4 regions of the Fundicoccus sp. Sow4_D5 genome follow, and region 3 is predicted to be linked to each of the others. Evidence: predicted binding sites of a transcription regulator. Region 3 holds the regulator's gene; each other region holds the start of a gene.
What was found. Region 3 encodes CtsR, which represses protease genes until heat stress. Its sites were predicted from a motif close to TTGGTCAAAAAAGGTCAAANA; they were not measured.
Positions count from the first base shown of each region.

Region 1: the regulator CtsR is predicted to act here: its motif matches at 7,229-7,249, upstream of holA (DNA polymerase III subunit delta).
Region 2: the regulator CtsR is predicted to act here: its motif matches at 6,657-6,677, upstream of clpP (ATP-dependent Clp endopeptidase proteolytic subunit ClpP).
Region 4: the regulator CtsR is predicted to act here: its motif matches at 5,227-5,247, upstream of clpB (ATP-dependent chaperone ClpB).

Region 1 is NZ_JBQKLF010000001.1:387,481-395,662, reverse strand. Features, by position in the region: gene rpsO (30S ribosomal protein S15) at 1-161, opposite strand, end outside; gene ACTQ45_RS01945 (acyltransferase family protein) at 314-2,359, opposite strand; gene uvrB (excinuclease ABC subunit UvrB) at 2,553-4,538, opposite strand; gene rpsT (30S ribosomal protein S20) at 4,767-5,021, shown strand; gene ACTQ45_RS01930 (diaminopimelate dehydrogenase) at 5,083-6,069, opposite strand; gene holA (DNA polymerase III subunit delta) at 6,139-7,158, opposite strand; gene ACTQ45_RS01920 (gamma-glutamyl-gamma-aminobutyrate hydrolase family protein) at 7,346-8,086, shown strand.
Region 2 is NZ_JBQKLF010000006.1:138,353-146,534, forward strand. Features, by position in the region: gene gpmI (2,3-bisphosphoglycerate-independent phosphoglycerate mutase) at 1-1,514, opposite strand, end outside; gene tpiA (triose-phosphate isomerase) at 1,514-2,272, opposite strand; gene ACTQ45_RS08670 (phosphoglycerate kinase) at 2,295-3,485, opposite strand; gene gap (type I glyceraldehyde-3-phosphate dehydrogenase) at 3,596-4,597, opposite strand; gene ACTQ45_RS08680 (sugar-binding transcriptional regulator) at 4,628-5,668, opposite strand; gene clpP (ATP-dependent Clp endopeptidase proteolytic subunit ClpP) at 6,007-6,600, opposite strand; gene rpmF (50S ribosomal protein L32) at 6,961-7,140, opposite strand; gene ACTQ45_RS08695 (YceD family protein) at 7,184-7,729, opposite strand; gene ACTQ45_RS08700 (tRNA(Met) cytidine acetate ligase) at 7,832-8,182, opposite strand, start outside.
Region 3 is NZ_JBQKLF010000002.1:135,723-143,904, reverse strand. Features, by position in the region: gene dnaX (DNA polymerase III subunit gamma/tau) at 1-44, opposite strand, end outside; gene ACTQ45_RS04980 (hypothetical protein) at 392-982, shown strand; RNA gene ffs (signal recognition particle sRNA small type) at 1,047-1,132, opposite strand; gene tadA (tRNA adenosine(34) deaminase TadA) at 1,381-1,914, opposite strand; gene ACTQ45_RS04965 (PucR family transcriptional regulator) at 2,055-2,936, shown strand; gene ACTQ45_RS04960 (hypothetical protein) at 3,292-3,636, opposite strand; gene ACTQ45_RS04955 (ATP-dependent Clp protease ATP-binding subunit) at 3,799-6,282, opposite strand; gene ACTQ45_RS04950 (CtsR family transcriptional regulator) at 6,295-6,762, opposite strand; gene ACTQ45_RS04945 (CoA transferase subunit A) at 7,035-7,760, shown strand; gene ACTQ45_RS04940 (3-oxoacid CoA-transferase subunit B) at 7,763-8,182, shown strand, end outside.
Region 4 is NZ_JBQKLF010000001.1:477,093-485,274, forward strand. Features, by position in the region: gene ACTQ45_RS02330 (Cof-type HAD-IIB family hydrolase) at 1-270, opposite strand, end outside; gene ACTQ45_RS02335 (metal-sulfur cluster assembly factor) at 402-767, shown strand; gene ACTQ45_RS02340 (nuclease-related domain-containing protein) at 920-1,921, shown strand; gene ACTQ45_RS02345 (hypothetical protein) at 1,885-2,541, opposite strand; gene recQ (DNA helicase RecQ) at 2,599-4,374, opposite strand; gene ACTQ45_RS02355 (methylglyoxal synthase) at 4,743-5,165, shown strand; gene clpB (ATP-dependent chaperone ClpB) at 5,333-7,954, shown strand; gene ACTQ45_RS02365 (AI-2E family transporter) at 8,130-8,182, shown strand, end outside.

The DNA of each region.
Region 1 (8,182 bases), on a different contig from region 3:
CGGTATGAATGGAAATCTTTCTTGTGAGTACCAATGTGTCCGTTTAAAGAGTTAATATCTGCTGTTAATACGGCGATTTGTACTTCTGGAGAACCAGTGTCTCCTTCATGAGTTGCGTACTCTTTCATAATCTCATTCTTGCGTTCTTTTGATATTGCCATCTCATTCCACCTCTTCCTTTATTTAATATGCCTCACGCTAAGTAATACGTTGGTGATTCGTAAAACTGAGCACGGGTCAGTGTGATTATCACACTCAATTAATTTACATGAAATCCATTCAAAAAGCAACCATTAAATGATTTATTTTTAGGTTAATTATTATTGGCGCTTTCTAGCACTTCAAACATCTTTTCCGCAACTAAGGCATTGAAATTCGCTCTACCCACTTCAGGACTATGATGAATATCATCACCGTCATACCATTCTGGGTGTCCCTGTTGAGCATTATACCAATCGACTTCATGTACATTAGAATAAGCTTTTGTAAATTCTTTAATCATTGTATTCACATCATCGATATGCATCACGCGTGAATTTGTATTAACAAAAAACAATTGACGTTCACCTGCTGCTTCAATTAGTTGAGTCATCCCATCTTCATCTAAGCCAGCGTTAGTTCCTAATACTATCACGACATTTTCTTTAACGAAACCTTGGTTGATTAAATCAATCATGATGTCTACTGCATCCCAAATTTGAAGATTCGCTTGCCCAAAATGATTACCATTCAAGAAAACATCCATGGCTTGGGGTCCACTTAAGAAAACTAATGAGTCTCCGAAGAAAGTCACAGGTACTTCACTTGCAAAAAGTAAGACTTCAGGTGGGAGCAACTCAAAAGTCAATGGACTACTTGCTTCGATTTGATTGAAAACGGCTTGATTTTCTGAGTAAATTCTTTGCGCTTCTGCACTCACTGCTTGAGCTTCATCTGTTATCTTCATTAATTCCTCATGGAAATCACGAAGTGGACGTTCCGCTAATAAATGGGTGTCTAAAACATCATCAACATTTAGTAGTCGTTCTTTGGTTTCGATCATCCCCTCTTCTAAAGGATAAGGATCGCCTTGGATGTTCGTAGCTGTTTGAAAAGCCTGATATTCTAGTTGAAACTGAGTCAATCGCGTATTATTAGCTGTTTGGAGTAAACCAATTGCAAATAACAGCAACAGAATCATATAAGCAATGAAAGCGAGAAGTTTCTTTTTATTAAACTCAGATTCTTTAAACATCCTTTTCAGGTCTGCGGCATCTTCTTTAAAGTTAAAACTTGATCCAAACCAGAAATAAATTCCTTGACGTTCGATTAAACGATAGAACAATTCACCCACTATAGCAATCGCTACTATAGAAGCTAGATTAATCCAAGTCATATTGCCATTAAATATACGGAATTGGCTCATCATAAAGACGATAATCGGGTAATACCATAAATAGTAAGCGTAGGATCTTTTTCCGATTGCAGTCAAAGGTGGTAAAGATAGCCAAACTGAGAGACTTTGAGTTCTAACACTAATTAAGAAAACTAATATCATACTAAAGATATTAAAGGCCGGTAACCACAAATGATACGTAATATCAGCTTGATCCTTTGTAATCAAAATCAAGAACAACATATCAATAGCCGTCAACACGCCAATAATATTATAGAAAACTCTTTTTTCTTTGATGACCGAAATCAGTTTAAGTATATAAGGCGTGACATAAGCAGCTGCAATCCCAATCGCAAATGATGACAAACGGGTACTTAAACCATAATAGACGCGTGAAGGATCTTCCCCTGGGGAATATAAATACCACACCATTAAATGACTCAGCAAGACAAGTACTAGCCAGAAAACGGCTTTACTTTGGACGGATAATTTCAACTGACGAGTCAATAAAATTAAGGGAATACTCACTAAAAATGACTGTAAGTATAATGCATTGTACCAAAGGTGCGTAAAAGGCGAGGCATTTGTCATCTGGACAAAATAGGAACGTTCAGCAGATATTTGAAAAATATTATTATAAAAAAATAAGCCTGAAAATACATCCGATTGAATGTGCTTGAGTTCTTGTGGATAGAAAAGCAATAATCCCACCACTACTAATAAAATCATCCAAAACACGGGTATAAATAAACGTTCGACTGTTTTCTTTAAATATTGCCATACCCGTGACCAATTTATTTTGTAATTAATATCAGGGATTTGTTCCATCTTTCTTGCAAAAAAATATCCGGAAATCACAAGAAATGTATTCACCATGAGGAAGCCCCCAGGTATCACTGATGGAAATAAATGATAGGCAATAATTGAAACAATCGCTAAACCTTTTAAGCCATCAAAACTCGGTATACGTTGCGTTTTACTCATATTCATCCCCTTTCTCTAAGATTTGTTATCTTGATTCCTAATTATAGAGTAAAAATAAATAAGAAGGAAGAAAGCTCACTTCATTTATGTATCTTAATTAAAAATTTACTTATCTAAAATAGCAAAAACCAACATTACTATAGACATTCCTAAATGAATACTTATCTATATAATGTTGGTTTCATGTGAGTGCTTATTTGAATGATGCACGTAATTCCATAATGATATCCCTAAGATCTGCTGCTGCCTCAAAGTTCAAGTCCTTAGCATGTTGTTTCATCTCTAGTGTTAAGCGTTCCAATTCTTCTTCACGCTGTAAACGAGATAAAGCTTTAAATTGTTTTAAGATATTCTCTTCTCGTTCTTCAGATTCGATATCGTGACTGATTCGGATTAAATCACGGACGCCTTTCTTAATCGTCTTAGGCACAATGCCGTGTTTCTCATTATAGGCTTGTTGAATCCCACGACGACGCTCAGTTTCCGCTAAAGCATAATCCATTGATTTAGTAATTCTATTGGCATACATAATCACGCGTCCATTTTCATTTCGGGCAGCACGACCAATCGTTTGAACGAGTGCTCGTTCACTACGTAGAAAACCTTCTTTATCTGCATCCAGGATTGCGACTAATGACACTTCTGGAACATCTAAGCCTTCTCGTAATAAGTTAATCCCTACTAGAACATCAAAAATACCTAGACGTAAGTCTCGGATAATTTCTGTTCGTTCAAGCGTTTTAATATCACTATGTAAGTATTTCACTTTAATATCTAGTTCTTTAAGATAGTCTGTTAAATCTTCTGACATCTTCTTCGTTAATGTCGTAATAAAGACTCTTTCATTACGCTCAGAACGTAAGCTAATTTCCTTCACTAAATCATCAATTTGTCCATCAATCGGACGAACTTCGATAATTGGATCCAATAGACCGGTCGGACGAATAATTTGTTCGATAAATTTGCCGCCTGTATGTTCTAACTCATAAGGTCCTGGGGTAGCTGAAATATATAGGATTTGATTTACTTTCGCTTCAAACTCTTCCAGTCTTAAAGGTCGGTTATCCACAGCACTAGGTAATCTAAAGCCATAATCTACAAGAACTTCTTTACGAGCACGGTCTCCGTTATACATCCCACGAATTTGTGGCATCGTCATGTGAGATTCATCAACTACGATTAAGAAATCATCCGGAAAGAAATCAATTAAGGTATAAGGTGCCTCTCCTGGTTTTCGACCGTCCATATGACGAGAGTAGTTTTCAATTCCACTACAATATCCCATCTCAAGTAGCATCTCAATATCATAATTCGTCCGTTGTTCTAAACGTTGGGCTTCTAATAATTTATTTTCTTCACGTAATTCAATTAATCTTTCTTCTAATTCAGCTCGAATAGATTCAACAGCTGAAAGTGTTTGTTCATCATTAGCAACAAAGTGAGTCGCAGGGTAAATGGGGTAATGTTCCACATCACTTTTAATTTCACCCGTTAAGACATCCACTGTTCGGATTCTTTCAATTTCATCTCCGAAAAATTCAACACGGATCACTTCTTTGTCGCGAGAAGCCATAAATATTTCTAATACATCCCCACGAACTCGGAAAGTTCCTCTTTGAAAATCGATATCATTACGAACAAATTGCATCTCAATTAATCGACTGAGTACATCATTGCGACTCACTTCTTGACCTTGTCTTAAAGACAATACATGTTCCCGGTAGTTTTCCGGATTAACAAGTCCATAAATACAGGAAACAGAAGCTACTACAATGACATCTCTTCTTTCTAATAAAGCGCTAGATGCCGAGTGACGTAACTTGTCGATTTCATCATTGACGCTCGATTCTTTCTCTATGTAAGCGTCGGATGAAGGGACATATGCTTCTGGTTGATAATAATCATAATAAGAAACGAAATATTCAACTGAATTCTCAGGAAAAAATTCTAGCAATTCACTATATAATTGACCAGCTAGTGTTTTGTTGTGGGCCAGTACCAAGGTTGGTTTATTTACTTCTTGGATAACATTGGCAACAGTAAAGGTTTTACCTGTCCCTGTCGCTCCAAGTAAGACTTGTTCTTTTTTACCGGCATTTAATCCAGCAACTAATTCTTTAATTGCTTGCGGTTGATCTCCGCCAGGTTCATAAGGTGATACGACTTTAAAATCCACCATCTCGACCTTCCTCTCTTATGCATCATTTAGGTAGGTTTACTACTCCTTTATTATAACACTTTCGTCAATATCTACCTATCTTTCTGATTTTATCAAATAACTATTATTAATATTTTGTTCAAAAATGATTTTTTAATATTGCACATAGGTAGTGTTTTCATGTATAATGTTTCTTGTTGACTAAGTCTCAGACTTAAATAGCAAATAAACAGGAAAGAGGTGACTAGCATGGCAAATAACAAATCAGCAATCAAACGTATTCGTCAAGACGTACGTAAATCTGAAGTAAACCGTGCTCACGTTGCTGGAATGCGTACAGCAATTAAAAACTTCCGTAATGCAGTGGAAACTGGCGAAGGGAACGCAGCAGATTTATTTAAATTAGCCGTTAAGGAAATTGATAGCACAGCAAACAAAGGTCTTATTCACAAGAATAAAGCTGCTCGTGACAAATCTCGTTTAAGCGGATTATTATCTAAATAATTCTAATTTAAAAGCGTCGAAGCACTCTTTATCGAGTGAGCTTCGACGCTTTTTTTGTTCCTTATAAATAATCTTTTCGTAAAGTTTCTGGTGTTTTTGGCGATAGCTCGCTAAGCGTTACATCAAAGACCGTTTTTGCACCTACTTGCCCTTTTAGCTTCATTCGATAAGCTGCGCGTGCATAAGCGACTAAGACACTTCCGGTAAACTCAGGATTCGATCCTAAAGTTAAATTAAATTCGTAAGTTTGTTTAGTCTCTTCCCCCGTATGACCACTTCTTAAAACCACTCCACCGTGTGGCATTTCATTATGCTCTGCAAGCAATGTCGCTTCAGATATAAACTGAACACTGGTTTCATATTCGGCAAAATAGTCTGGCATTGCTTTGATTTCTTGCTCAATGCCTTCTGCGTCTGCTTCAGCTTCTAACACGACATAACATTCACGCGTATGCTTTTGTCCAGTGGATAGTTTCGGTTGTTCTCCTTGTCGCACTCGCTTTATCGCTTGCTCTGAAGGAATCGTATACTGAACGGCATGCTTAACGCCTTCAATGCGTCTAAGAGCATCTGAATGCCCTTGGCTTAACCCCTTCCCCCAGAATGTATACGTCTCACCTACAGGTAGGACTGTTTCTGCTAAGACCCGATTCATGGAGAATAGGCCCGGATCCCAACCGACTGAAATAATACTCACATGCTGATGCTTTTGAGCAATTTTATCAACAGCAGCAAAGTGCTCTGGTATTTTTGCATGCGTATCAAAACTATCAATCGTATTGAAATATTGCGCAATCATTGGTGTTTGTTCTGGCAAATCGGTTGCTGATCCACCACATAAAATCATCACATCAATTTTATCTTGATAATGAATCATTTGATCTAAATGTTCTACCGTCGTCAAAGGATTAAGCGGTTCAACCCCAGCCTTGCCTCTTCTTGAAAATATTGCGACTAATGACATATCGGCTTGTTGAGAAATCGAGCGTTCGACTCCTCTACCAAGATTGCCATAACCACAGATACCGATTCTAATTGTTTGACTCATACGTGTTTCTCCTTTTCAAAGCTTTCATTTTCTGGTTTAAGTTCGGTTTCCTTGCAAGCATCAAAAAAATTATGCTAACGAAACCAGTTTGGTTAATAGCAAGTAAAAGTGTGTTTCTTTAATACCAACACCTGTTTTCATATGATAATCGACTTCAATTAATTCATCATAAAATTCAGCCAACGGCTTCAAGTTTGAACGACGGCCAGATTGTAGTGCCAACTTAACTCGATAAGGATGGACACTCAATTCTTTTGCAATATCTGCTTCTAAATAACCTTGCTGATTCAGTAATTTGCTTTGAATAATTAATCTAAACTGAGAAATTATCAAGGCATGTAAGGCAATTGGCTCGTGTTTCATTAAAATTAAATCTTGATAAATCTGAACGGCTTTATCCACTCTTTTCTTCATGACAGCATCTGTTAATTCAAATACATTGGACTCAAGCGTTCGTGGCACCAAGGTTCTCACAACATCGATTGTAATTGGCTGGCCTGTTAAACTAAAACTCTTCAGTTTTGAAATTTCACCCATCGCTTCTGTTAATTGATAATTCACTCTCACAAGCAATTCTTGACTGGCTTCTCGGGTGATGTTTAACTGTTCCCCTTCAATATAACGTTGGATATAGCGGCTAACCTCTTGTTCTTTCAGAGGATTCACTTCAATAAAAGCAGTTTGCTTTTGAAAAGCTTTTGTTAATTTTTTTCGTTTATCCACTTGATCAAAAGGTATAACAAACACAATCACAGAGGCTTCGTTCGGATTATTGATATAATCTAACAAACGTTTTTCTTCACTCGTTGATAACTTTTGACTCGAATTTGCATTCAAAAACTGGACGTTCTCTACAATTATAAGTCGATATTCAGCAAAAAAAGAAAACATCTCTGCTTCATCTAATGCAGCATCAAGTGATTGCTCGCTTAAATCAATTTTTGCCATATCTAAATTGTCAGCCTCGCCGAATTGATTCAATAAAATCTGCAGAAATTCCTGTTGTAGAAACAATTCTGACCCGAAAATCGTATAAACTGCCTTCAAATTTCCTTTTTTGACATCTTGTATCGCTTTTTGGTAATCCACGCCATCACTCCTTGCTTCATTGAAACATTATAACTTAATTCACAGTAAATTACTAAAAGCACCGTCACTTTTTTACAAAAAAGGAAAAACACCCCTTTCTTTCTCATCAAGTTTTAATTTTGGGTTTGATTTTCACTCTTCTTAGGCTATAATAGGTTTATAACTGCTTACAGAAAGGAGCATTTGATTGACACACCCTATTATAGGTATTACAGGCAATACATCTGCTTTTAAAAACGATGATTTTGAAGCATTCAAAATTAATTACTCTTCTACTGGCTTCTCAACTGCCATCAGTCTGGCAGGAGGCACACCCATTATTATTCCCATTAATGATGCTACTTTTGCTAAAGAATATATCCAATTAATTGATGGGCTCTTACTGACTGGCGGACAAGATGTGACCCCAATGTTGTATGGTGAAGAACCTAGAAAAGTAATTGGACCAACTTCACCTGAACGAGACAAATGTGAAGTCGCTTTAGTCAAAGAAGCGATTCGCCAGAAAAAACCAATTTTAGGTATCTGTCGTGGCTTACAGTTAATAAATGTGGTTTTAGGAGGAAGCTTACTACAAGACTTATCCGAAGATGAATCAATTACGATTCAACACGTTCAACGATCTCAACCAGAGTTTTCCACTCACTCGATTAAAGTAAAATCTGGCACGCATATTGCTGAAATCATTGACAATAACAGCTATGTCAATTCAATTCATCATCAAGCAATCAAAGAATTAGGTAAAGGCTTAACAGTCTCCGCTTGGAGTCCTGATAATGTCATTGAAGCAATTGAAGTAGTTGATGATAACCAGAGCATTATCGGCATCCAATGGCATCCAGAATTAACATTTCTAGAAAATCATGAGAGTTTATCGATTTTCAAGGATTTAATCAAGCGTTCCATTAGTTCGAAGTCGTCCATGTAAAACATTAAAACACGCCCAACTTTTCAATAAAGTGAGCGTGTTTTTTCATTAGGCCTTAAAGAGACCCTAGTTGTTTAGCGACCGAATTAGCTCTTG
Region 2 (8,182 bases), on a different contig from region 3:
CTTTCACCTGTCATTTCTTCAGGCTGTTCAACATTTAATAAATCTAATAATGTTGGTGCTAGGTCAGCTAATTTACCACCATCGCGTACTTCAATACCGTGTTTAGTCACAATAACTGGCACAGGATTTGTCGTATGAGCTGTCATTGGTTCACCTTCAGGCGTTGTTACTTCATCTGAGTTACCATGGTCTGCTGTAATAATTGCTTGACCACCTTTAGATAAAATTAGATCAACAATTTCTCCTAAACATTCATCAACCGCTTCAATTGCTTTAATTGTTGGTTCAAGCATTCCACTATGGCCAACCATATCAGGGTTAGCAAAGTTTAAAATAATCGCATCTAATGTGTCTTCGTTAATCGCGTCGATTAATGCATCTTTCACTTCGTATGCTGACATTTCTGGTTTTAAATCATAAGTTGCAACTTTTGGTGATGGGATCAAAATACGGCTTTCTCCTGAGAACTCCTGATGACGTCCACCACTCATAAAGAATGTTACGTGAGGGTATTTTTCAGTTTCAGCAATTCTCAATTGAGTTTTACCAGCTTTGGATAACACTTCACCTACAGTATTTACTAAATCTACTTTTTTGAAAACAACTTTTGCTAACACATCATCACTATAGTGAGTAAAGGTCGTAAAGTTTAAGTTTTTAGGTGTTTTAGTTGAACTAAAGCCATCAAAAAGCGGATTGGTTAATGCTGTTGATAATTGAATCGCACGGTCTGGACGGAAGTTGAATAAAACAACAGAGTCACCATCTTCGATAGTTGCTACAGGATGTCCATCTTCTTCTACAACGAAAGGAAGTACGAACTCATCAAATACTTTTTCATCATAAGATGCTTGCACACCTTCTAATGCAGATGAAAAGGCTGGACCATCTCCTTTAACAAGTACATCATACGCCTTTTCAACCCGTTCCCAACGCTTATCACGGTCCATTGCATAGTAACGTCCAGAAATTGACGCGAATTTTCCAAGTCCAATTTCGGTCAATTCTTCTTCTGTTCGGCGGATATAGCCTAAAGCTGAATCCGGCGCAACATCACGTCCATCTAAGAAGCCATGGATATAGACTTTTGTTAAACCATGTCTTTTAGCTAAACGTACTAGTGCAAATAAATGCTCATAGTGAGAATGAACGCCACCATCTGAAAGTAAGCCCATTAAGTGAAGTGATTTGCCACTTTCTTTCGCGGTTTCAACTGCTTCAATTAACTCTGGAATCTCGTAAAAAGATTCGTCACGAACTGCGATGTTGATACGTGTAAGTGATTGATATACCACACGACCTGCACCAATGTTCATGTGTCCAACTTCTGAATTCCCCATTTGCCCTTCTGGCAAACCAACGAATTCACCATCAGCTCTCAATTGATTATGAGGAAACTCATTCCAATAGCGATCGAAATTAGGTTTCTTAGCTGCTTTAACAGCATTGCCTTTAACTTCATCACGACAAGCGAATCCATCAAGGATAATTAATGCTACTGGTGCTTTACTCATTATTTAACGGCCTCCAATAATGCTAAGAATGAATCCACTTCTAAACTTGCTCCACCAACTAAAGCTCCATCGATGTGCTCTTGAGCCATATATTCAGCTATGTTTTCAGGTTTAACTGAACCACCATATTGAATACGTACTTTTTGAGCGACTTCGTCAGAAGTTACTTCTGCAACAGCTTGACGAACAACACCACAAGTTTCGTTAGCAAGTTCTGCTGAAGAGGATTTACCAGTTCCAATAGCCCAGATTGGCTCGTAAGCAATAACTGATTGAGCAACTTGCTCTTCAGTTAAGCCTTCTAAAGCTGCTTTGACTTGACCAGAAACAAAATCATTAGTCTCGCCTGCTTCACGTTGCTCAAGTGTTTCCCCACAACAGATAATTGGTGTCATACCATTACGGAAGATAGCTTTCGCTTTTTTGTTAATCTCTTCGTCTGTTTCGTGGAAGTACTCGCGACGTTCTGAGTGTCCGATAATTACGTATTCTACACCTAAAGCTGCTAAAGCTTTTGGACTAGTTTCGCCAGTATAGGCACCTTCGTCTTCGAAGTAACTGTTTTGAGCAGCTACTTTTAATTCTGAACCTTCAGAACCTTTTTTGATTGATTCTAAGAATAAAGCTGGAGCACCAACTACTGAATCAACAAGTTCTGCTGAAGGGATTTGATCTTTAACTGCAGCCACAAAATCGCTAGCTTCAGTATGAGTTTTATTCATTTTCCAGTTACCGGCAATGATAGGTTTGCGTGTCATAAAGCCATCTCCTCTAATAAGTTTATTTTTCGTCAATTGCGTCTACACCTGGTAGAACAACACCTTCTAGGTAGTTTAACGAAGCTCCACCACCTGTTGAAATGTGCGTGAATTTATCTTCGTAACCTAATTGTGTAACAGCAGCTGCAGAATCACCACCACCAACAATTGTGATAGCGTCTTTTAAGTTACTTAGAGATTCTGCAACACCGTTTGTACCATGTGCAAATTTCTCCATTTCGAATACGCCCATTGGTCCGTTCCAAATAACTGTTTTAGCATCTTTCAATACTTCGTTAAACAGTTTGATAGATTCTGGTCCACAGTCTAAACCTTCCCAGTCGGCAGGAATGTCATCAACTGATACAGTTTGAGTGTTCGCATCGTTAGAAAAATCATCCGCTACAACTACATCAACTGGTAAGACTAACTTATCGCCAGCTTCTTCTAGTAATCTTTTCGCTAGATCGACTTTATCTAATTCTAGTAACGATTCACCAACTTCTTTACCTTGTGCTTTCAAGAATGTGTACGCCATACCGCCACCGATAATTACTTTATCCGCTTTAGATAATAAGTTTTCAATCACTTTAATCTTATCTGAAACTTTTGCTCCCCCTAAAATCGCCACAAATGGACGTTCTGGTTTATCAACAGCTTCACCTAAGAATTTCAATTCTTTCTCTACTAAGAACCCTACGGCAGATTCTAAGTTAGCAGAAATCCCAACGTTAGATGCGTGAGCACGGTGTGTTGTCCCGAAAGCATCGTTAACGAACACATCACCAAGTGATGCCCAGTATTTACCTAATTCTGGATCGTTACCTGACTCTTTCTTACCATCTAAGTCTTCATAACGAGTATTCTGAACTAATAATACTTCGCCCTCTTCTAAATCTGCGATTGCAGCTTCTAAAGCTTCACCGCGAGTTTCAGTTGAGAATGCAACCTCTTGTTTTAATAAAGCTGCTAAATGCTCAGCAACTGGTGCTAAATCATTTTTCACTTTATCTTCTTCACTTTTAATTTTTCCTAAGTGAGAGAATAAAACTACTTTTGCATTGTTTTGAATTAAATGGGTCACAGTGTCTAATGCTGCCCTAATACGTTTGTCGTCCGTAATCTTGCCATCTTGCATTGGCACGTTAAAGTCAACACGAACAAGAACAACCTTGCCCTTAACATCTAAATCTCTAACTGTTTTTTTAGCCATATTTTTTCCTCCTAATGAGTTAAATTTACACGCAAAATGGCAGGGAAGCGTCTTGCCTCCCCGCCAATAATTGGATAGACGCTTGTTTAAACGCTATGCTCTTCTTTTTATTATAGTTTAGCGAAGTGCTCTAAAGTACGTACTAATTGAGCAGTATATGACATTTCGTTGTCATACCATGCAACAGTTTTAACTAATTGGTGGTCGCCAACTGTCATAACTTTTGTTTGAGTTGCATCGTATAATGAACCGTAAGTGATACCGACGATATCAGAAGAAACGATCGGGTCTTCTGTATAACCATAAGATTCGTTAGCTGCTGCTTTCATAGCTGCATTAACTTCGTCAACAGTAACTTTTTTATCTAAAACAGTTACTAGTTCAGTTAATGAACCTGTTGCAACTGGAACACGTTGAGCTGCTCCGTCTAATTTACCTTTTAATTCAGGAATTACTAAACCAATTGCTTTAGCAGCACCTGTAGTGTTAGGAATAATGTTTTCTGCAGCAGCACGAGCACGACGGAAGTCGCCACCTTTATGCGGTGCATCTAAAGTATTTTGGTCACCTGTATAAGCATGAATAGTTGTCATTAAACCTTCAACAACACCAAATTCTTTATTTAAAGCATCTGCCATTGGAGCTAAACAGTTTGTAGTACATGAAGCACCAGAAATAACTGTTTCGTCACCTGTTAAGATTTCGTGGTTAGTGTTATAAACTACAGTTGGAACATCGTCTCCACCTGGTGCAGTAATAACAACACGTTTTGCTCCACCTTGTAAGTGTAATTCAGCTTTTTCTTTTGAAGTAAAGAATCCAGTAGCTTCTAAAACGATATCTACTCCTAAGTCTCCCCAAGGAATTTCATTAGGGTTTGGATTGCTTAATACTTTAACTTCTGAACCGTTAACTTTGAAAGCACCTTCTAGTACTTCAACTTCACCGTTGAAACGTCCTTGAGTTGTATCATATTTTAATAAGTGAGCTAACATGTTTGCATCTGTTAAGTCATTAATTGCTACAACTTCTAAACCTTCTACCTCTTGAATACGGCGGAATGCTAAACGACCAATACGTCCAAAACCATTAATACCAACTTTTACTGTCATAATCTGACTTCCTCCTTAAGGAATTTTATTTTATAGGGTTTCCCCTTTTAAAACCTGATTAGCTATGCCTTCATCACAAATTAACCATCCGTGAGTTGGGGCAAGTTTGAAAAAGGCACTTGTAGCTTCTGCTTTCGAGGCACCACCGACGACAGTGATTATCAAGGGGATGTGATCGAGATGCTCTAATTGGATGCCCATACGTGGTAGTCGAATGACTGCTTTACCATCGCGATTATAGAACACGCCAAATGCTTCTCCCACAGCTTGACCATCAATGATTTCTTGATGCTGTTGCGGTGTTATGTCTCGTCTGTCTGCCATAACTTCAGCAGCGCCGACGCTAAGCAACAAACAATCTGCTTGCTGACTCATTTCAATTGCCTTTTTGATGGAAGGATCCATCAAGAGTATCTTTGATGTATCTTGAGTAATTTTTTCTGGAATAAACAATGGAATAAAAGTAGAATTCGTACGTTGTGCCATCAAGCCACCTACATTATTAGATTGAATATGAATCGAACCACCTACGCCACCTCTTGTCGGTACGAAGACTAATTCACGTTCTGATGAAAGACTCTCATCGAAGTAACCTCCTATATTTGCAAGAGTCGAACCACCGGTAACTGCGATCACATTACGACCTAATGATAAATGCGTACTTAAGACTTCTTGAACTGCTTGACTCATCACTTCATAAACAAACTCATCTAAATCAGCATCACCTGGAATTACCCAACAGTGTTCTAGATTCAAATGTTTTTTTAACGCTATTTCTAAGCCATATAAACGATTGGCTTTTCTAGCTAACACATCATAGCTTTCAATCTTTTGTCGACCAAATGCAGTTAACTTAATTCCTGCATTATTGACATCGACTAGTGACTGTTCACGTAATACATCGATTGCTGTCCTTAAGACTCGCTCGGTTACTTGAACTTTTTGTGCCAAAGATTTTCTGCCAATCCGATGCGATGTTTGTTCTAATTCATGAAGAATCGAAATTCTAAGCGAAAGTACTTCTTGAATATCTGGCACTATAGCTTGTATAACCGAAAACACGTCTTCCATAGTGTCCCTCCTCGTATGGGCAACTTCCGTCCAATAGTCTAGTGTAACACTAACTATTAATTAACGTAATAATCCCCCACAAACTATATAATAGCATGAATCCTACGCTATGGCAATCAAAATGATTGAATTAGCTTAGTTTTCTATCAAAAATGACAAGCGCTTACGATGGTCTTTTTTTGTCCAATCATGTATATTTTTCACAATACTCCTTGTCATTATTTATGCGCTTTCACTTGTTTTCATCCTCTTCTTGTATCTGATTAGTCAAAATATGTAAACTTGTGCGCAAACAAAAAAACTACGGTGCTTTTAAAAGCACCGTAGTTTCTTTGATTTTATTTTAATTTCTTACTGGATTCCATAATTTCGTCAATCAGACCGTAGGCTTTTGCTTCTTCAGCTGACATATAATTGTCGCGATCTGTATCTTTTTCAACCACTTCGATCGGTTGACCTGTATTATCACTGATAATTTTATTTAAGCGGTCACGCGTTTTTAAGATGTGACGAGCCGCAATTTCAATTTCAGTTGCTTGCCCTTGTGCTCCACCTAAAGGTTGGTGAATCATTACTTCAGCGTTAGGTAAAGCATAACGTTTACCTTTTGTACCAGCTGCTAATAGGAATGACCCCATTGAAGCTGCCATGCCAATCACAATTGTTTGGACATCAGATTTGATAAAGTTCATCGTGTCATAAATCGCCATTCCTGATGTGACGCTTCCTCCTGGAGAGTTTATATATAGGTAGATATCTTTTTCTGGATCTTGTGCATCCAAGAATAATAATTGTGCAATCACACTATTCGAAACGTTATCGTCGATTGGTCCACTTAACATAATAATACGATCTTTTAATAATCGTGAATAAATATCATAAGCACGTTCGCCACGAGACGATTGCTCTATTACCGTAGGTACTAAATTCATTCGATTTCCTCCTTAATTACTAACCTTTAATTAGTTTACTGTTTTAGTATAAACCATAGGTCAAAAAAGGTCAACTTTATTCTTCCATCAAGAAGGTCAAATAAAGTGCCTGTTAGTTCTTCATAAACTTTACACTAAATCTAATCAAAGCGACATGATTTTGATCGGTTTACTCAACTGATTTGATCCATGTTCACTTAATACTTAGTCTTAATGTTCGCATATCTTCAAACTGCTTAGTTACTATTTGGAACGTGAATATGGCATTATTTTCACAGTAGTTTTAGTGGTTGGATGTTTTGGTTTTCTAAAAAAGAGTAAAAAAAAAACCGTGCACTAGGCACCGGTTTATTCTGTAAATTATTTTGCTGTTTCAACAACTTGTTTGCCATCGTAGAAACCACATGATGAACATACACGGTGGCTTAATTTTAATTCACCACATTCAGGACAATTGTTCATGCCTGGTACTTCTAATTTAAAATGCGTACGACGTTTTCTTTTAGTTGCTTTTGATGTTTTTCTTTTTGGAACTGCCATTTTCTTACACCTCCTGGTTTAATTTGGGTTCAAGATAATGCGTTTATTCATCATCTTTAAGTTTTAGCGTTTTTAAGGCTTCAAAGCGTGGATCTACCGATTCAACTTGTTCTTCAACTTTTTGAGCATTGTATGCTTCCTCTGTTACGACTGTCCAATTATTACCTGACGGCATTGCGCCTTCTTCTTCATCAGGAGCAATGACACGCACGGGTATATTTAATAATACCACGTCTACGACAGCCGCGTCGAGGTCGATATAATCGAATTCAAGTTCGATTGCGGTTTCCTCGTAATCTTCAGCATTATACGCTTGACCGGGAAGAATGTAACGTTCACTTATAGGAACGGATAGTTCTACTCGGACTGGTTTCAGACTGCGGCTTGATGGTAAAGTTATCACTGTTGTAAGTTCACAGTGCAAGACAATATCCTGATCATAGGGTACGAAATATCCTACCACACGAACGGGGTCCAAATGAATAACCGAATCATCTCTCAGTTTAACCTGATCAAAGACCGATAATTGAACATCAAAATTGAGTAAATCGCCTTTATGTTCTTGAATCTGTCTAATCGTCCATTTCATAATATCACCTCTAAAACGACAAACTAAATTATACTTAACTTCACTAGTGTTGTCAATCTTTCACTTTAATTTATTTAAACTTTTATATCACTATTAAAATGGCTAGTTTTCACCTTGTATTGGATAGCGACTATAGTTTTGTTCAGCTACCTTTACGCGAGGATTTATCGCGACTATCCGGTCTGCTCTTAGCATCAAATCATACCGTTTTTGATACTTTTGGACATAGTTACTAAATAACTCTATTTTACTATGTTTCTTTAAACGTTTCAGCAAGATTCTGCCTGCTGGTCGATAAGCAAGAATACGTAATAAAGGTCGCTTTTCAATGTTTGAGCGGTAGTTTTCCCACTCTTCAGTTTGAATATCTAAAAGTACGGCTAGCAAGACTCTTTGAATAGATGATTGCGTCCAGCGTTTCGAAATTAATGATTGGCGATAGTCTGAAAAACT
Region 3 (8,182 bases):
AAATTCTGTGGCCGCCAAACTCGATAAAGTGCTTGATAACTCATGCTTAAACCCTCCCTGAAAATAAAAACTTGACCTAATTATAACGAACTTCCAAACACATTACCACGACACAGGCAAAATAAGGCCCCAGAAAAAAGAGCGACCCAAGCAAGCGCCCACCCCCTCAAACCGCCCATCCACCGCAACCTTCGAATAAATTCCCAGTAACAAGCCATTACTCCCATCTCCAGCCGTCTATTATGGTCTACTTGAAAATCTCAACGCTCACCCATTGTGACGTCTCAATGCTCACTATTATACCATATGTCTTCTTGGCACTTCACAAATTGAAGTCCGCTAAGCGCCTATGGTATACTATTTTCAGATAGATTAGAGGAGGTAGCTTTATATGAAGGAAACTGATTTTTCTAAATTAAATGGGAGCGCCGCAGACATTCAGCGTTTGAAGGAACTTTATGCTAACCACGAACACATGCCTTACATATCACCCGAGCGTGATTTAGCGTTATGGTTAGACAAGGCTGCCATGAGCTCTGGTGAAGCAGTCCCTAAACGTAATATGGTCAAAACACCTGAAGGCTACTTACCAGGACATATGATTATTTTATGGCGTGTTCAATTTGGAACTTATGACAACACGACGGTTATTTCCAAATATTTCGAATATGATTATGGGATTGATGCCAAAGCAGATATCGAAGACTTAATTGAAGATGGCTTGGTAATGGTGATGACAGCTAAAGAATCACTAACTTATATGACTGCACCGCTCTTGAAGAAGTGGTTGAAGGATAAAAGCGTGACGGGTTTTTCTAAGATGAAAAAAGATGAATTAATAGAAGCCGTCCGTGAAGCTTATACAGAGGAAGAGTTGGCGAAAAAATTTACCTTGCGTGGTTACTACTTGAGTGAAGCAGGCGAAAAAGTACTCGCAAATAATCCGGCTGTTATCGATAAACACCCTAAGAAAAAGTATTAAAAGAAAAACGCGACGATTTAGCTTTAAGAAAGCGTAGATCGTCGCGTTATGTTTAATGTTAAGTAAAAAAAAATGGCACATGGTATCGTCACTTATAGCTGCTACCTTCCGGTCCTGACTCGATTCGTGACTCAACCATTGCCAATTAGTATTATAGCACAGTAAAATTTATTTGTAAAACATAGATTTATGAGGGGAGTATTTGTTTCCAAACAATCGTTATCCACTTGTTGAAAGCCACCAACTAGCAATTCCCCCTGTTTCGCCTTGAGTTCCATGCACAAACTGTGCATAAACATGCACTTATGAACAGAACATCTGTGCGTAACTTTTATTAAGCAGTCATTTAAGTAAAAGTTATCCACTAAATCACAGACTTATGCACAGCACAAGTCTTTTTAGGCTTCGTCAGCCGCTTCTTTCTTCAACTGTTTGCGTTCTTTGTTGCGTTTGCGCAGCGATTGGAAGAACGTTGTTAATAACTGCCCACACTCCTCGCGCAAAATCCCTTCCACTACTTCCGGTTGGTGATTAAAACGTTCGTCTGCCAATAAATTCATCAAAGTGCCGGCACAACCCGCTTTAAGGTCCGGCGCCCCATATACGACACGCTCAACACGCGACATAATCAACGCACCGGAACACATTGGGCATGGCTCGAGCGTCACATAGAGGGTCGCTTCTTCCAGTCGCCAAGCATTCAGCGCTTGGTTGGCCTCTTGAATCGCAAGGATCTCGGCATGTCCGACCGCACTATGGCTCAGCTCGCGTAAGTTATGGGCTCTGGCGATGATTTCGCCGTCTTTGACAATGACTGCCCCGATTGGCACCTCGCCTTTCTCCCCTGCCATTACCGCTTCATCCAGGGCGGCACGCATCCACCGCTCATGTTCCAGTCTGTCCTTTTCGCTTAATTCTTCCGCTGTTATCATTCACTCACCTATTTTTTCTAAATATTTGATCTCTTTACACTTATTGTAGCATGTCTGATGCTTGGAATGCTTGTCGAGCCTTCAGTGTAAATGTTAAACTAGTAGAGACAAGACCTTAGTTTCTCGAAAGGACAACATATATGATTGATTCATTAAAAAATATCTATCCAAATAGTTTGCATAAGCCAAAAAAAGTGCCGAATAGTGATGAGTATTTTCACTTTCTTTGTGATGAGGACAGTCTTTATATTCCTCTTCGTGATTTAGACGCTTCTCAACTCCAATTGTTAAAGATTTTTTCTCAAAAAACGATCGATGCGAGTCCTAACTTTCTGACCACCCACTTGGAAGAAAGTTGGTATCAATTTTTAGTTCATAAGCATCCGAATATGCCGACGGGTGTGGAACATATTCGGATGCTTCAGTTTGATTATTATAAACGCCCCGATGCGTTTGATTATGCGATGTGGCGAGAAACCTTGACGAATGCAATTGATGCTGTCGTAACAGTTATTCAGCTGAACGAAAGACGCATGTTAGTCATTCTAGACTCAGATAAGTTAGAAAACGATGCTATGACGCAAATCACGGGCCTCGTGAATACATTAGATGATGATTTTGAGTTATCCACAAGAGGGATTATTGGTCAAATTCATACTGTATCACAGGCCTTGCCAACGTTATATGAAAATGAGCAAGCCTTGTTTGATAAGGCGCTTCAGTCGGAAGTTTTTAATCATATCCAATTTTTATCCGATAGTCTCTTAACTTATATTGGCCATGAAGCAACGCTTCAACAGCCAATCCTATCGAATTTACGTCAACAAATTTTAACTAATTCTGAATACGAGGCGACAATCCGGACTTTATTCGAGCGTCGCGGAAACTTAACGCAAGCTGCGGACGCTTTATTCGTTCATCGCAACACCTTGACCTACCGCATGAACAAGTTTACTAAAGAGACTGGTTTTAACTTACAACATTTGCCTGACTTAATTATCTGCTACTTGGCACTCAATTAAATACAATAAGGTGTCAGTCACTCGCATTCCTGACGATTATAAAAGATCTCTGTGCTTTAATTTTTAATCGTCGCAAATCGCGATGAGCGACACCTTTTGTTTTTGTGGCTTGTATATAGAAAGATGTATTGAATGTAGGTGTGTGTGAGCTTTGCAAGGGCTGTGTGAGAATAGCTTTTGTTTCCCTTCTTGTGTGCGTCACATCATCGCGAAAGTAACAAGGATGTGAGACATATTCCAGAATCCGTCGCTCGAGTCGTCATGATATGAGAGAATTTTCAGACTTTATAGGTACACAAAAAACCGTGCCTAGCGCTAATTAGTCAGCGCTAGTCACGGTTCTTTTTCTATTTGCTTAGTCGAAGTAATCTGAAACTTTTGATGTCGCGTCCGAAGTTACCTTTTTCGCACGATCAATAATTTCACTAAACGCATCGCCTGTTTTATCCTTTAAGCTGCCTGCTTGATTCGCAAACTTCATTAAAGTGTTGATTTCTGCATCATCCAAATTATCAACAGCTGAAACAAGGGCATCTGATCCGTTTAAAGTATGTTTTACAAATGATTTTGCTTTTTCACGATTAATAATGCCTTCTACTTTTTCACGTGCTGAATCATTCATGTAAACATAAGCTGCTAATCCAGCCACTGTAGCAGCTGATCCTAGTAAAACCGTCGCAATATATCCTTTTCTATTCATCTTTGTTCCTCCTACTTTCAAAAAATTAAATTTTTCTATAATTAAATTATAACACACACCCTATCAGACCTCTATTTAAAACACTTACTCTTTTCTTGCGTTTCTATACAAAAACTCCCTCTAAGACCATTCGCCTTGAGGAAGCTTTGATGTTTAGATTAATTATTTAGAACTTTGTTTCGAACGATTATTGATATTAATGTTACCTGAACGGCCACCGATGGTGATACTATCACCTAGCTCAATGTCGCCTCGCAGCATCATTTCGCTCAGCTCATCTTCAATTTGTTTTTGGATGGCACGGCGGATTGGACGCGCTCCATATTCTGGATCGTAACCCGCTTCTGCGATAATATCTACGGCAGTATCCGTTACGCGCGCTTCAATTTCAAGCTCATTCAAGCGGTGAATAATTTCTTGCGCTTGAAGTTTGACGATTTCGCGAATTTCTTCTTTCGTCAACGCATGGAAGACAACTGTCTCGTCGATACGGTTTAAAAACTCTGGTCGGAAAGCACGTTTCACTTCTTCAAGGATTCGTTTTTCCATTGCATCATGATCATCTTTATAAGAGACTGCACCGAAACCAACTGACTTCTCGTCACGTAAGGCGGTTGCTCCTAAGTTTGATGTCATAATTATGATTGTGTTACGGAAGTCTACGCGACGTCCTTTACCGTCTGTTAAATGACCGTCATCAAATACTTGTAACAAAATATTAAAAACATCCGGATGGGCTTTTTCAACCTCATCTAATAGAATGACGCTGTATGGTTTTTGACGAACTTTCTCAGTCAATTGCCCCGCTTCGTCATAGCCGACGTAACCTGGAGGTGAACCTACCAAGCGAGAAACACTGTGTTTTTCCATGTACTCTGACATATCAACACGAATCATGTTATCTTCGCTACCAAACATTGAATGAGCAAGTGTCTTCGCTAATTCCGTTTTACCCACACCTGTTGGCCCCAGGAATAAGAATGAACCGATTGGACGTTTGGGACTCTTCAAACCACTTCGTGCACGACGAATCGCGCGAGCGACAGCTTGAACAGCTTTATCTTGGCCGATTACACTTTCATGTAGTTCAGCTTCTAGATGGACTAATCGTTGGGATTCAGCCAATTCCATTTGGTTAACTGGAATACCTGTTGATAAAGCAATGACTTCTGCCACGTGATTTGCATTCACCACTAAATGTTTCACTAATTCACCGTCTTTTTCTTGCTCGGTCGCTTTTTGAATATTAGTTTCGATTGCTTGTTCTTCTTGACGTAATTCAGCTGCTTGTTCAAAATTACGATCAAGAATTGCTTTTTCTTTTTTCTTAGATACTTCGACTAATTGACGTTCAAGGTTGGCAACTGACGATAATACGATCGACTCGTCGATACGCACTTTTGCTGCTGCTTCATCAATTAAATCAACGGCCTTGTCTGGTAAACGACGCTCTGTTAAGTAACGTGCACTTAATTTCACGGCTGCTTGAACTGCTTCGTCTGTAATTTCAACTTTATGGTGATCTTCGTACTTGCTTTTCAGACCTTCAATAATTTGAATAGATTCGACTTGTGTTGGTTCATCGATTTGAACTTTTGAGAAACGACGTTCTAAAGCAGCATCTTTTTCAATGTACTTTTGGTACTCATCTAAAGTTGTTGCACCCACTGTTTGGATTTCTCCACGTGCTAGTGCAGGTTTCAAGATGTTAGATGCATCGATTGCACCTTCTGCACCACCTGCGCCGATTAATGTGTGTAATTCATCAATGAAGAGAATCACTTGGCCATCGGCTGCAATTTCTTCAATAATCTTCTTCATACGTTCTTCGAACTCACCGCGATATTTCGTACCTGCGACTAAAGATGCCATATCTAACATCATCAAGCGTTTGCTTGCGATATCTTCTGGTACTTCGCCGTCAATCATTCTTTGGGCTAAGCCTTCAGCAATCGCTGTTTTACCAACACCAGGTTCTCCTACGAGGACTGGGTTGTTTTTCGAACGACGGCTAATGATTTGGATGATACGACGGATTTCTTTTTTACGACCAATAACTGGATCGAGTTTGCCATCACGAGCGAGTTGTGTTAAGTCGCGCGCAACAGAATCTAATGTTGGTGTTTGGCTTGTTTCGGCTTGTTGACCTCTTTGGCGGCCATTGCCACGTTTGTTACCCATTTGAGCACGCTCGTTATTGCCATTAATACCAATTAATTCATAGATTTTTTTGCGTAATTCATTTATATTAATGCCTAAATTTTTCAATAAGACTGTTGCTAAAATTTCTTCTTTTAACATACCTAATAGTAGATGTTCTGTGCCAACTTTTGGTGCACCTAGACGTTTGGCGTCATTAGATGCATTCATAATAATCTTTTTAGATCTAGGTGAATAAGGAATGACGATTTCGCCTTCGACGCGCGGATTCACGACTTTGCCATGAATTATTTCAAGCTCCATCAATAGTGATTGATAGTCGGCACCCACCTCGCGTAAAGCTTTTCCAGCAATTCCTTGTTCTTCACGGGCTAGTCCTAAAAGAATATGTTCTGTGCCTACCGCTTGATGTCTTAAATAATACGCTTGTTCAGCTGCGTATATCATGACTTGACGGGCACTCTCTGTAAATAGTTCTTCAAACATTCATTTCACCTCTTACTTTATTGTATATCTTAGTTGTACTAAGAAAGTTTTGAGCAACATGGCTCTGGCAGATTGTTCTTGGCTTGAGATACTGTGCAATACTGATTTTTCTATGACCGATAAAATCAAGGTACCTTCACGTTGAGTAATTATACCAGAATCTATCAACGTCTCAACCAAATTGATGCCATTTCGTTGATTGATTTGGCTACCAATTAATTCAATCATTTGGTCAATGTGATCCACTTCATCCACGACACGAATTTTAAATATGCGAATGTAGCCTCCACCACCACGTTTACTTTCGACCATGTAACCATGTTCTTGGGTAAAGCGCGTATTAATGACATAATTGATTTGTGAAGGGACGCAGTCAAAGCGTTCGGCTACATCGCTGCGTTTTATTTCTAATTGCTCATTATTACGTAAAAAACCTTTTAGATACGCTTCGATAATGTCCGACATGTTACGTTGCGACAAAGTTACCCCTCCTTTTTCACTAACATTGACTTTCTTTGACTATTATACAATAAAGGATCGCTTTTGAGAAGTCTTTTGACCAACATTATCAGAACCGTTTGATTGCTGGGTTTATTTTGTTCGAAAAGTTATAAGAATAGCTTATAGTACGCTTTAATTTTCGATGGTGGCAGATTTTTATGTTTCAACATAGAATGTTTATTGTAAGCGCTGACGTTATGCGTCATTTTATTTAAAGGCCAAATATAAACTTTTTATAAGGGGGAAAACTCATGGCAGAGATTATTACTGTCCAAGAAGCCGTAGCTAAAGTTAAACAAGGTGATTCTTTAGGTACTTCAGGTTTCTTAGGTGTATCGACACCGATTGAATTAATTAATGGCTTAGTAGAAGCCGGAACTAACGAATTAACTTTAGTACAACCAGTAACTGGTTATCCAGGTGAAGAGCACGATGTGGGTAAATTAGCGGAAAACCGTCAAATCAAAAAATTTGTCGGCGCTCATACTGGAACGTCAAAAGCGTTCAACAAGCAATTTTTAGCGGGTGAAATCGAAGTAGATTACGTTCCAATGGGAACTGTTGTTGAAATGATTCGTGCAGGTGGCGCAGGTCTTGGTGCCGTTGTCACTCCAGTTGGTATCGGTACATTACAAGAAGAAAAGCAAGACAAAATTGTACGTAATGGTCAAGAATACTTAATCTATGATCCCGTTAACCTAGATGTTGCCTTTATTAAAGCAAATAAAGCGGACAAATATGGTAACTTATATAGTTTTGGTACGGCTAAATCAATTTCTGTTGAATTAGCTTTAGCTTCTAAGATTGTTATTGCGGAAGTTGATGAGATTATTGAAGTTGGCGACATCGCACCAACGGATGTAACAGTTCCTGGTATCTTAGTAGACTATATTGTTCAAGGTCAAACTGAAGAAGAACGTTACGACTACTACCGTGAATTATGGGGTAGAAACAATATGTTGAGAGGAGAAGCATAATAATGAATCCAAAAGAATTGATTGCTCGTCGTATTGGACAAGAATTTAAAGATGGAGATATCGTTAACTTAGGTTTTGGTATCCCTAACGCTTCAGCAAATTATATTCCTGACGGCGTAAACGTTATTTTACAAGCAGAGAATGGTGCGCTTCGTTTTGGTGCTACACCAACAAAAGACACATTAACACCAGACTATGGTAACTCAGGGGGCGCACCAATCACTTTATTACCTGGTGCTTCAACATTTGATTTACAAACTTCATTTGCAATTATTCGTGGTGGACACGTTGATGTCACTGTTTTAGGTGCATTAGAAGTAGACCAAGCTGGTAACATTGCTAACTGGATGGTTCCAGGTGTAATGGCTCCAGGTATGGGTGGCGCGATGGATTTATTAGTTGGCGCTAAAAAAGTTATTGCT
Region 4 (8,182 bases), on a different contig from region 3:
CTCACGATCCAAGTCTTGATGATAGTATGGCAGCCAGTTGGGCTGTCCAGGGAAATGACAGAGGGCGCCATTAAAGTTGACCATCGGAGCCTGAATATTCAGTTGGCGGTATAAATCGGAACTATTACGAAAAGGTCGTCCAGTCACAATCGAAATTAGATGTCCTTGCTCGCTTAACAGTCGTAATGTTCGAATCGTTAAGCGACTTAATTGTGATTTATCATTTAGTGTGGTGCCATCTAAATCGATAGCGATGAGTTGTTGCTGCATAATCAATCTCCTTTTGTTATATTCTTTACGATTATAACAGAATCTTAGGTTTCGAACCAATTTATCCCTCTACCCCTATGCCTTCTTTTGTGATAAAGTAAACAGGAGACTATTTTGAGAGGAGTATTCTGATGACTGATTTACCAGAGAGCATACCAGAATCAAGTGATGATTTTAATCTGAGTGCTGAGCAAGAGATGAAACAACGGATTATTGAACAACTGGAATTAGTGATTGATCCAGAATTAGGAATAGATATTGTCAACTTAGGTTTAGTTTATGATGTGGAATATCGTGAAAATAATGTAGCTTATGTCTTGATGACACTGACAACACCGGCTTGTCCATTGGCAGATGTGATTTTTGATGAAGTTGATCGTACTGTAAAGGCATTGGCCGAAGTGGACGAGGTTAAGTTAGAATTATCATTTTATCCACCTTGGCAACCAGACCGTATGAGTCGATATGCAAGAATAGCGCTTGGCTTTTCTGGTTAGATAAACTAATAATATATTTGATTTTAAAGAAACAGGCTACTGATTGTCAGTGGCCTGTTTCTTAATATTTTCTAAAGATTGGTCTGACAAAAACATATTTGACATTAATTTACGTATTTAATAGTAGTAAGTTAATATGGGAGGTTAAATTAATGTGTGTGAAGATGTCGCAACAACATATGTGGTTGTCAGAACTCAATAATAGAGAGGCTTTGTTAGAGCAAGAGGCAAAAGATTATTATTGGAAAGAATGTGGACATGAAGGGGAAGTGAAGTTTTCACAAATTTCCCAAAGAGAGTCAGCGGCTAGTTGGGAGTGGGTGTTTGATTTACGTCTGCAAACAAAAGCGGGTGAGATTCAACTGGATGCTGTATTAATTTGTGAAGTTGGTTGGATTTGTTTTGAAGTTAAGAATTATCGAGCAGCCTATCAATTTTCGGACAAGAAGCTAACTGTTAATGGAATTGTACAATTTCATGATGTCTTTAAGCAAGTTGAGCGAAGCAGGAGTATTTTTGAGCATGTGGCAAGACAATTTTCAGCTTTAAGAGAATTGCAGTACTATGTTGTGTTTATTAATGAGGAAGATACAGTTAACATTGAGGAAGGCGTCTCAGACATTCCCTATCTAAAAAATGCCAAGCTCCTGCAATTTTATCGTGACTTACGGTTTGAATGTGAAAGACTCGCTAATCTTCCAGCTGTTTTTAATCGTGATTTTAGAGATGAAGCCATGAAATTACGGGCAATGCATAAAATTGATAACCGTCGGTATTCCCTATCGGAAGAGCGATTTATAAACTTAAAGAAAGGACTTTACTGTGAGCGTTGTCGAGAGTTTAATTTAGAAGTGACACGTTATTATATCATTTGTAAGGAGTGTGGTTTTTGTGAAGGGAAGGAGAAAGCAACATTGCGACTAATATGTGCGCTAGGGATTCTGTTGCCTTATGAGGGGCTGAATCCGTATAAGGCCTGGCAACTGTCTGGAGGTATGTTAAACGTCTATTCAATAATAAAAGTAATGAATAAACACTTCATCCGTAATTCAACAAAACATTCATACAAAAACAATAATCTATCTTTTAAGGATCAATTCAGTCACAATATTTTTCACTACAAAGATAAAGATTCACCGCATAAAATACGATGACTCAATATTTGCCCCTGGCCGTAACGGCGAATACCATTTTTGCCCCTGGCCGTAACGGCGAATACCAATTTTGCCCCTGGCCGTGACGGCGAGTAGCATTTTTGCCCCTGGCCGTAACGGCGAATACCAATTTTGCCCCTGGCCGTGACGGCGAATACCAATTTTTCCCCTGGCCGTGACGGCGAGTTCCATTTTTGCCCCTGGCCGTGAGGGCGAATACCATTTTTGCCCCTGGCCGTGACGGCGAGTAGCATTTTTGCCCCTGGCCGTGACGGCGAGTTCCATTTTTGCCCCTGGCCGTAACGGCGAATACCAATTTTGCCCCTGGCCGTAACGGCGAATACCATTTTTGCCCCTGGCCGTAACGGCGAATACCATTTTTGCCCCTGGCCGTAACGGCGAATACCAATTTTTGCCCCTGGCCGTGACGGCGAATACCAATTTTGCCCCTGGCCGTGACGGCGAGTAGCATTTTTGCCCCTGGCCGTGACGGCGAGTTCCATTTTTGCACCTGGCCGTAACGGCGAATACCAATTTTGCCCCTGGCCGTAACGGCGAGCACCAATTTTGCCCCTGGCCGTGACGGCGAGTTCAGCTTTTGTAGCTTCAACCCGATTCACACGCGAAAAAAACTATCAACCAAAAACCATCAACCAAAAATCAGAAAAAGCCAAGTGCTAAGACTTGGCTTCGTATTTTTTAATTAAATCTGTGAAAACTTTCCAATAATTATCAGCCTTAACAGAACCGACGCCATCAACTTCTAGGAAGGCTTGATAAGTCGTGGGTTTTTTATTTGCCATATCCACTAAACTTTTGTTATTGAAGATGATATAAGAAGGCATACCTGCTTCGCTTGCAAGGTCATTGCGTAAAACACGTAGTGCTTCATATAAATCAGGATCTTCTGCTGAGATAGTGACAAAAACATTACGTCTCGAACTGTTGCGTGCAGAATCAACTTGTTTTTTCATCATCAACTGTTCGTCGCCTTTTAACAAAGCTTGTGCTCGACTAGTGAGCTCAAGCCCTTTATGTTGGTTTAAATTTAAGTAATGATTGGCCAGCAGAAGGGAAATAACATTTTTTACGAAAGACTCTGATTTATGTTTGAGAAGACCATAAGTGGATAATTCATCAAAATCCCAATCTAGTAATTTCTTTTCCTTACTCCCTCGCAAGACATTCGTAATCATTGTCATACCGAAACTATGTTTCATACGTACGATACAAGACAATACCATTTGGGCTTCTCTAGTGACTTCGACCGTAGTAAATTCACTTAAGCAACTAGAGCAGTTCATACAATCGACTTGCCTATTCTCCCCGAAATAATTCAAAATAAAGCGACGTAAGCAAGAGGTATGGTTAGCGTATTGAATCATCGTATCTAAACGTGAAATACTTGTAGGGTCCTGACTGTTTTCAATTAAAAACTTACTTGAAACAATATCTTGCTTCCCAAATAATAGAATTGCTTCAGATTCTAAACCATCACGTCCAGCACGTCCGGCTTCTTGATAGTAGCCCTCTAAATCAGTTGGCATATTATAATGAATCACCTTTCGCACGTCAGTCTTATCGATTCCCATCCCAAAAGCATTGGTTGCGATCATAATTTTCGCACGATCGTAAATGAAATCATCTTGAGCATTTGCACGCACTTGTGCTGATAAACCAGCATGATATTTGGCGACCGAATGGCCACTTTTCAATAAATGCTCGTGAATTTGATCGACATTTTTACGAGTTTGAGCATAGATAATCGTGGAATCTTCTGCATCTTTCAAATAATCTTTTAACTCTTGCATTTTATTTGAAGGCTCTTTAACTGTAAACTTAATGTTAGGCCGATCAAAAGAATTGATGAATACGTTTGGTTCAGTTAATTGTAACTGTTCAATTATATCGCCTCTCACCAATTCGGTAGCTGTAGCCGTAAAAGCTGCTATGGTAGGACGATGAGGCAATGCGTCTATGAAAGAGCTGATTTGGCGATAGCTTTGACGGAAATCATGCCCCCATTGAGACACGCAGTGTGCTTCGTCAACAGCGATCATCGATATTGGTAATCTAGAAATTTCATTAACAAAAAATTGGTTTTCTAAACGTTCAGGCGCGATATATAACAGTTTCACCCCCCCTTGACGCAAGCGGTAACGAATTTCAGAATATTCTTGTTGAGTTAGAGAAGAATTAATGAAATCAGCTGAAATACCATGTTGTTTCAAAGAATCAATTTGATCATGCATTAAGGAGATCAAAGGGGAGATTACAATTGTTAAACCAGCTTTCAATATAGCAGGTAATTGATAACAAACGGATTTTCCTCCACCAGTCGGTAAGACGCCAAGAACATCTTGATCTTGCATCAAAGCAGAAATGATATCCTCTTGTCCCGGTCTAAAAGTCGAATAACCGAAGTTTCTTTCTAATGCTACTGTTAAAGTCAAAATACTACCTCCCATATTATCCGTTTTATTTTAACAGAATACGAATAAAAACACGAATTTTCTAAAAAACATTTTAGTTAATAATCAATTAATAAATCTTTGTTATAGTTCCTTTAACCTCATAGTAGCGCATACTAACCACCACATAATTTAGTATGATTCACAACCTCTTTTTAGTCTACTAGTTAATGAATTCAGTCCATTATTTGCTGCTATGACCGGTAAAACCACCAAGCCCTGAAACTTTCAGCCCAAAGACAGCGCTTGGTGTTTTTTTCTGTTCATATTTGAAAGCCTATACAAAAAGATTGCAGGAGACAACAATATGTGGTTAGATTGAAGTAACAAAGTCAATGAAGAGGTGTAGAATGAATATTGCTTTAATTGCACATGATAAAAAGAAAGACGATATAGTTAATTTAGCGATTGCATACCGTGAAGTACTAGCAGAACATACCTTGTTTGCGACAGGAACCACTGGTCAAAGAATCATCGAGGCGACTGACTTAAAAGTTCACCGTTTTAAATCAGGACCATTAGGCGGGGACCAACAGATAGGTGCTTATATTTCTGACAATAAAATTGATTTGGTTTGTTTTATCCGAGATCCATTAACGCCGCAAGCACATGAACCAGATATATCTGCTTTATTGCGACTGTCGGATGTCTATGAAATTCCATTGGCCACAAATGTTAGTACAGCAGAAGCCCTGTTGCGCGCATTAGACGCAGGTTTTCTAGATTGGCGTAAAGTTGCTAAAACTAAAGAACGAGACCATCTCAATTTTTAAAACGAAGACCTTATTTCCCCAGGAAGTAAGGTCTCATTTTTTCAAAAAAGGACTAAAATATGCATTGACCTTTCCTGACCAAGGGTATATACTATAGGTAGCTCGTAAAGAGCTTACTTTTTGGTCAAAACTAATTGACCAATTTTGACTAATGACTAAACGGATAAATGAAAGGTTGTGAAACTGTGATTGATAAATTTACAACAACAATGCAAACTGCGATAGGTGAAGCACAGCAAATCGCAATAACACGTCAGCAACAACAAATTGACATACCGCATTTGTGGCTTGTCTTTTTGCAACCGGATCATTTTGCTTATAATTTATATGAAGAGTTAAATGTGCCGCTGAGCGAATTCAAAACATTGGTAGAAAACGAAATTGATCAATTACCTACTGTGTCAGGAGCAAATGTTCAATATGGACAACAGTTTAGCCAAAGATTTCAGCAGCTATTATCTGAAGCAAATAAAATAGCCAGTGAATTTCAAGATGAGTATTTGGCGACAGAAGTATTTATGTTAGCTTTATTTGAACAGAAAAATAATCCATTAACGAAGTTTTTACTAGAAAATGGGTTAACTAAGAATAAATTAAATGAAAGAATTAAAGAATTGAGAGGGGGAGACCGTGTGACTTCAGCAAACCAAGAAGAAACTTACGAGTCTTTAGCTAAATATGCCATTAATTTAAATGAAGCAGTTAAACAGAATAAATTAGATCCCGTCATTGGACGTGACGAAGAAATTCGCGATGTTATCCGCATTCTCTCACGTAAATCTAAAAACAACCCAGTTCTAATAGGGGAGCCCGGAGTGGGTAAAACTGCTATTGTTGAAGGGTTAGCCCACCGAATCGTACGTAAAGATGTGCCAGAGAACCTAAAAGATAAAGAAATTTATAGTTTGGATATGGGCTCTCTTATCGCTGGAGCGAAATACCGTGGAGAATTTGAAGAACGTCTAAAAGCTGTTCTTAAAGAAGTGAAACAATCACAAGGACGTATCTTATTATTCATTGATGAAATTCATACTATTGTGGGCGCTGGAAAAACAGAAGGTTCAATGGATGCAGGGAATATTCTGAAACCTATGCTTGCAAGAGGAGAGTTACATTGTATCGGAGCCACCACTCTAGATGAGTACCGCGAAAATATTGAAAAAGATAAAGCATTAGAGCGTCGATTCCAACGTGTCATCGTTCAAGAACCGACAGTGGAAGATACGATTAGTATTTTACGAGGGTTGAAAGAACGCTATGAAATTCACCACGGGGTGAATATCCATGACAATGCTTTGGTTGCGGCGGCTACACTTTCTGATCGCTATATTACAGATCGTTTTTTACCAGATAAAGCCATTGATTTAGTTGATGAGGCATGTGCAACTATCAGAGTTGAAATGAACTCGATGCCAACTGAAATGGATACAGTGACGCGTCGTTTAATGCAACTCGAAATCGAAGAAGCTGCTTTGAAAAAAGAAAACGATGATGCGAGTAAAAAACGATTAGAACTTATTCAAGAGGAATTGGCCGAGTTACGCGAAGAAGCGAATAACCTGAAATTACGTTGGGAAGTTGAAAAAGAATCCATGAATGCTATTCGTGATAAACGTCAAGCTTTGGAAGAGGCTCGTCGTACATTAGAAGAAGCAGAAGCAGATTATAATTTAGAAAAAGCTGCAGAAATGCGTCATGGTCGAATCCCACAACTAGAAAAGGAATTAAAAGAAATAGAAGCTTCTGAAGAAGCCAAAGAAGTCACTCGTCTCACCCAAGAACGTGTGACTGACGAAGAAATTGCGAAAGTTGTTGGAAGATTAACTGGAATTCCAGTGACTCGTTTAGTTGAAGGTGAAAGAGACAAGTTACTACGCCTAGATGAAACCTTACATAAACGTGTGATTGGTCAAGATGAAGCAGTTGAGAAAGTAACAGAAGCCGTCTTACGTTCACGTGCTGGACTCCAAAATCCGAATAGACCGATAGGATCCTTCTTATTCTTAGGTCCAACCGGGGTCGGAAAAACTGAACTAGCCAAATCTTTAGCGGAAGTTTTATTCGATGATGAAAATCATATGGTGAGAATTGATATGTCTGAGTATATGGAGAAACACAATGTGTCTCGTTTAATTGGAGCACCTCCTGGTTACATTGGATATGAAGAAGGTGGACAATTAACTGAAGCTGTTAGACGTAACCCTTATTCGATTGTACTTTTAGATGAAGTTGAAAAAGCCCATCCAGATGTATTTAATGTCTTATTACAGGTGTTAGACGATGGTCGTTTAACCGACTCTAAAGGGCGTGTTGTTGATTTCAAAAATACTGTGCTGATTATGACAAGTAACATCGGTTCACATTTACTATTAGAAGGTGTGAATGATGAAGGGCATATCGAAGAAAATACTCAAAATCAAGTAAGAGCGTTATTGAGACAACATTTTAAACCAGAATTCTTAAACAGAGTCGATGATATCGTGATGTTTACACCACTTTCACGTCAACATATGGGACAGATTGTTTACAAGATGTTAGGTCAATTGCAGACTCGCTTAGGCTATCAAGATATTCAATTGACATTAGACGAAGACGCTGCTCTATGGCTCGCTGAAAATGGCTATGATCCAATTTACGGTGCAAGACCATTAATGAGATTCATTACTAGAGAAGTTGAAACGCCATTGGCTAAATTAATTATCAAAGGTAGTATCCTTCCGAATTCATTGGTTCACGTATCTTTAGTAAATGATCAGTTGAACTTCGTTTCAGAAGTAATCGAAGCATAATATCCCCAAATACACACGCGAGGCTTTGATGCCTTTACGTGTGTATTTGTCTTGTAATATAATGCAAGCAATAATTTTTTATATATTAGTGAAAAATCTTCATTAGCTAATAAGAGTTGCTAGGCTAATCCGGCAAAATGTGATATATTTTAAACAAATCAAAAGGAGGTGCATGATGCAAAAATTAGATAGATTGGTGATTAAATACATTCTATTTATTGCACTCGT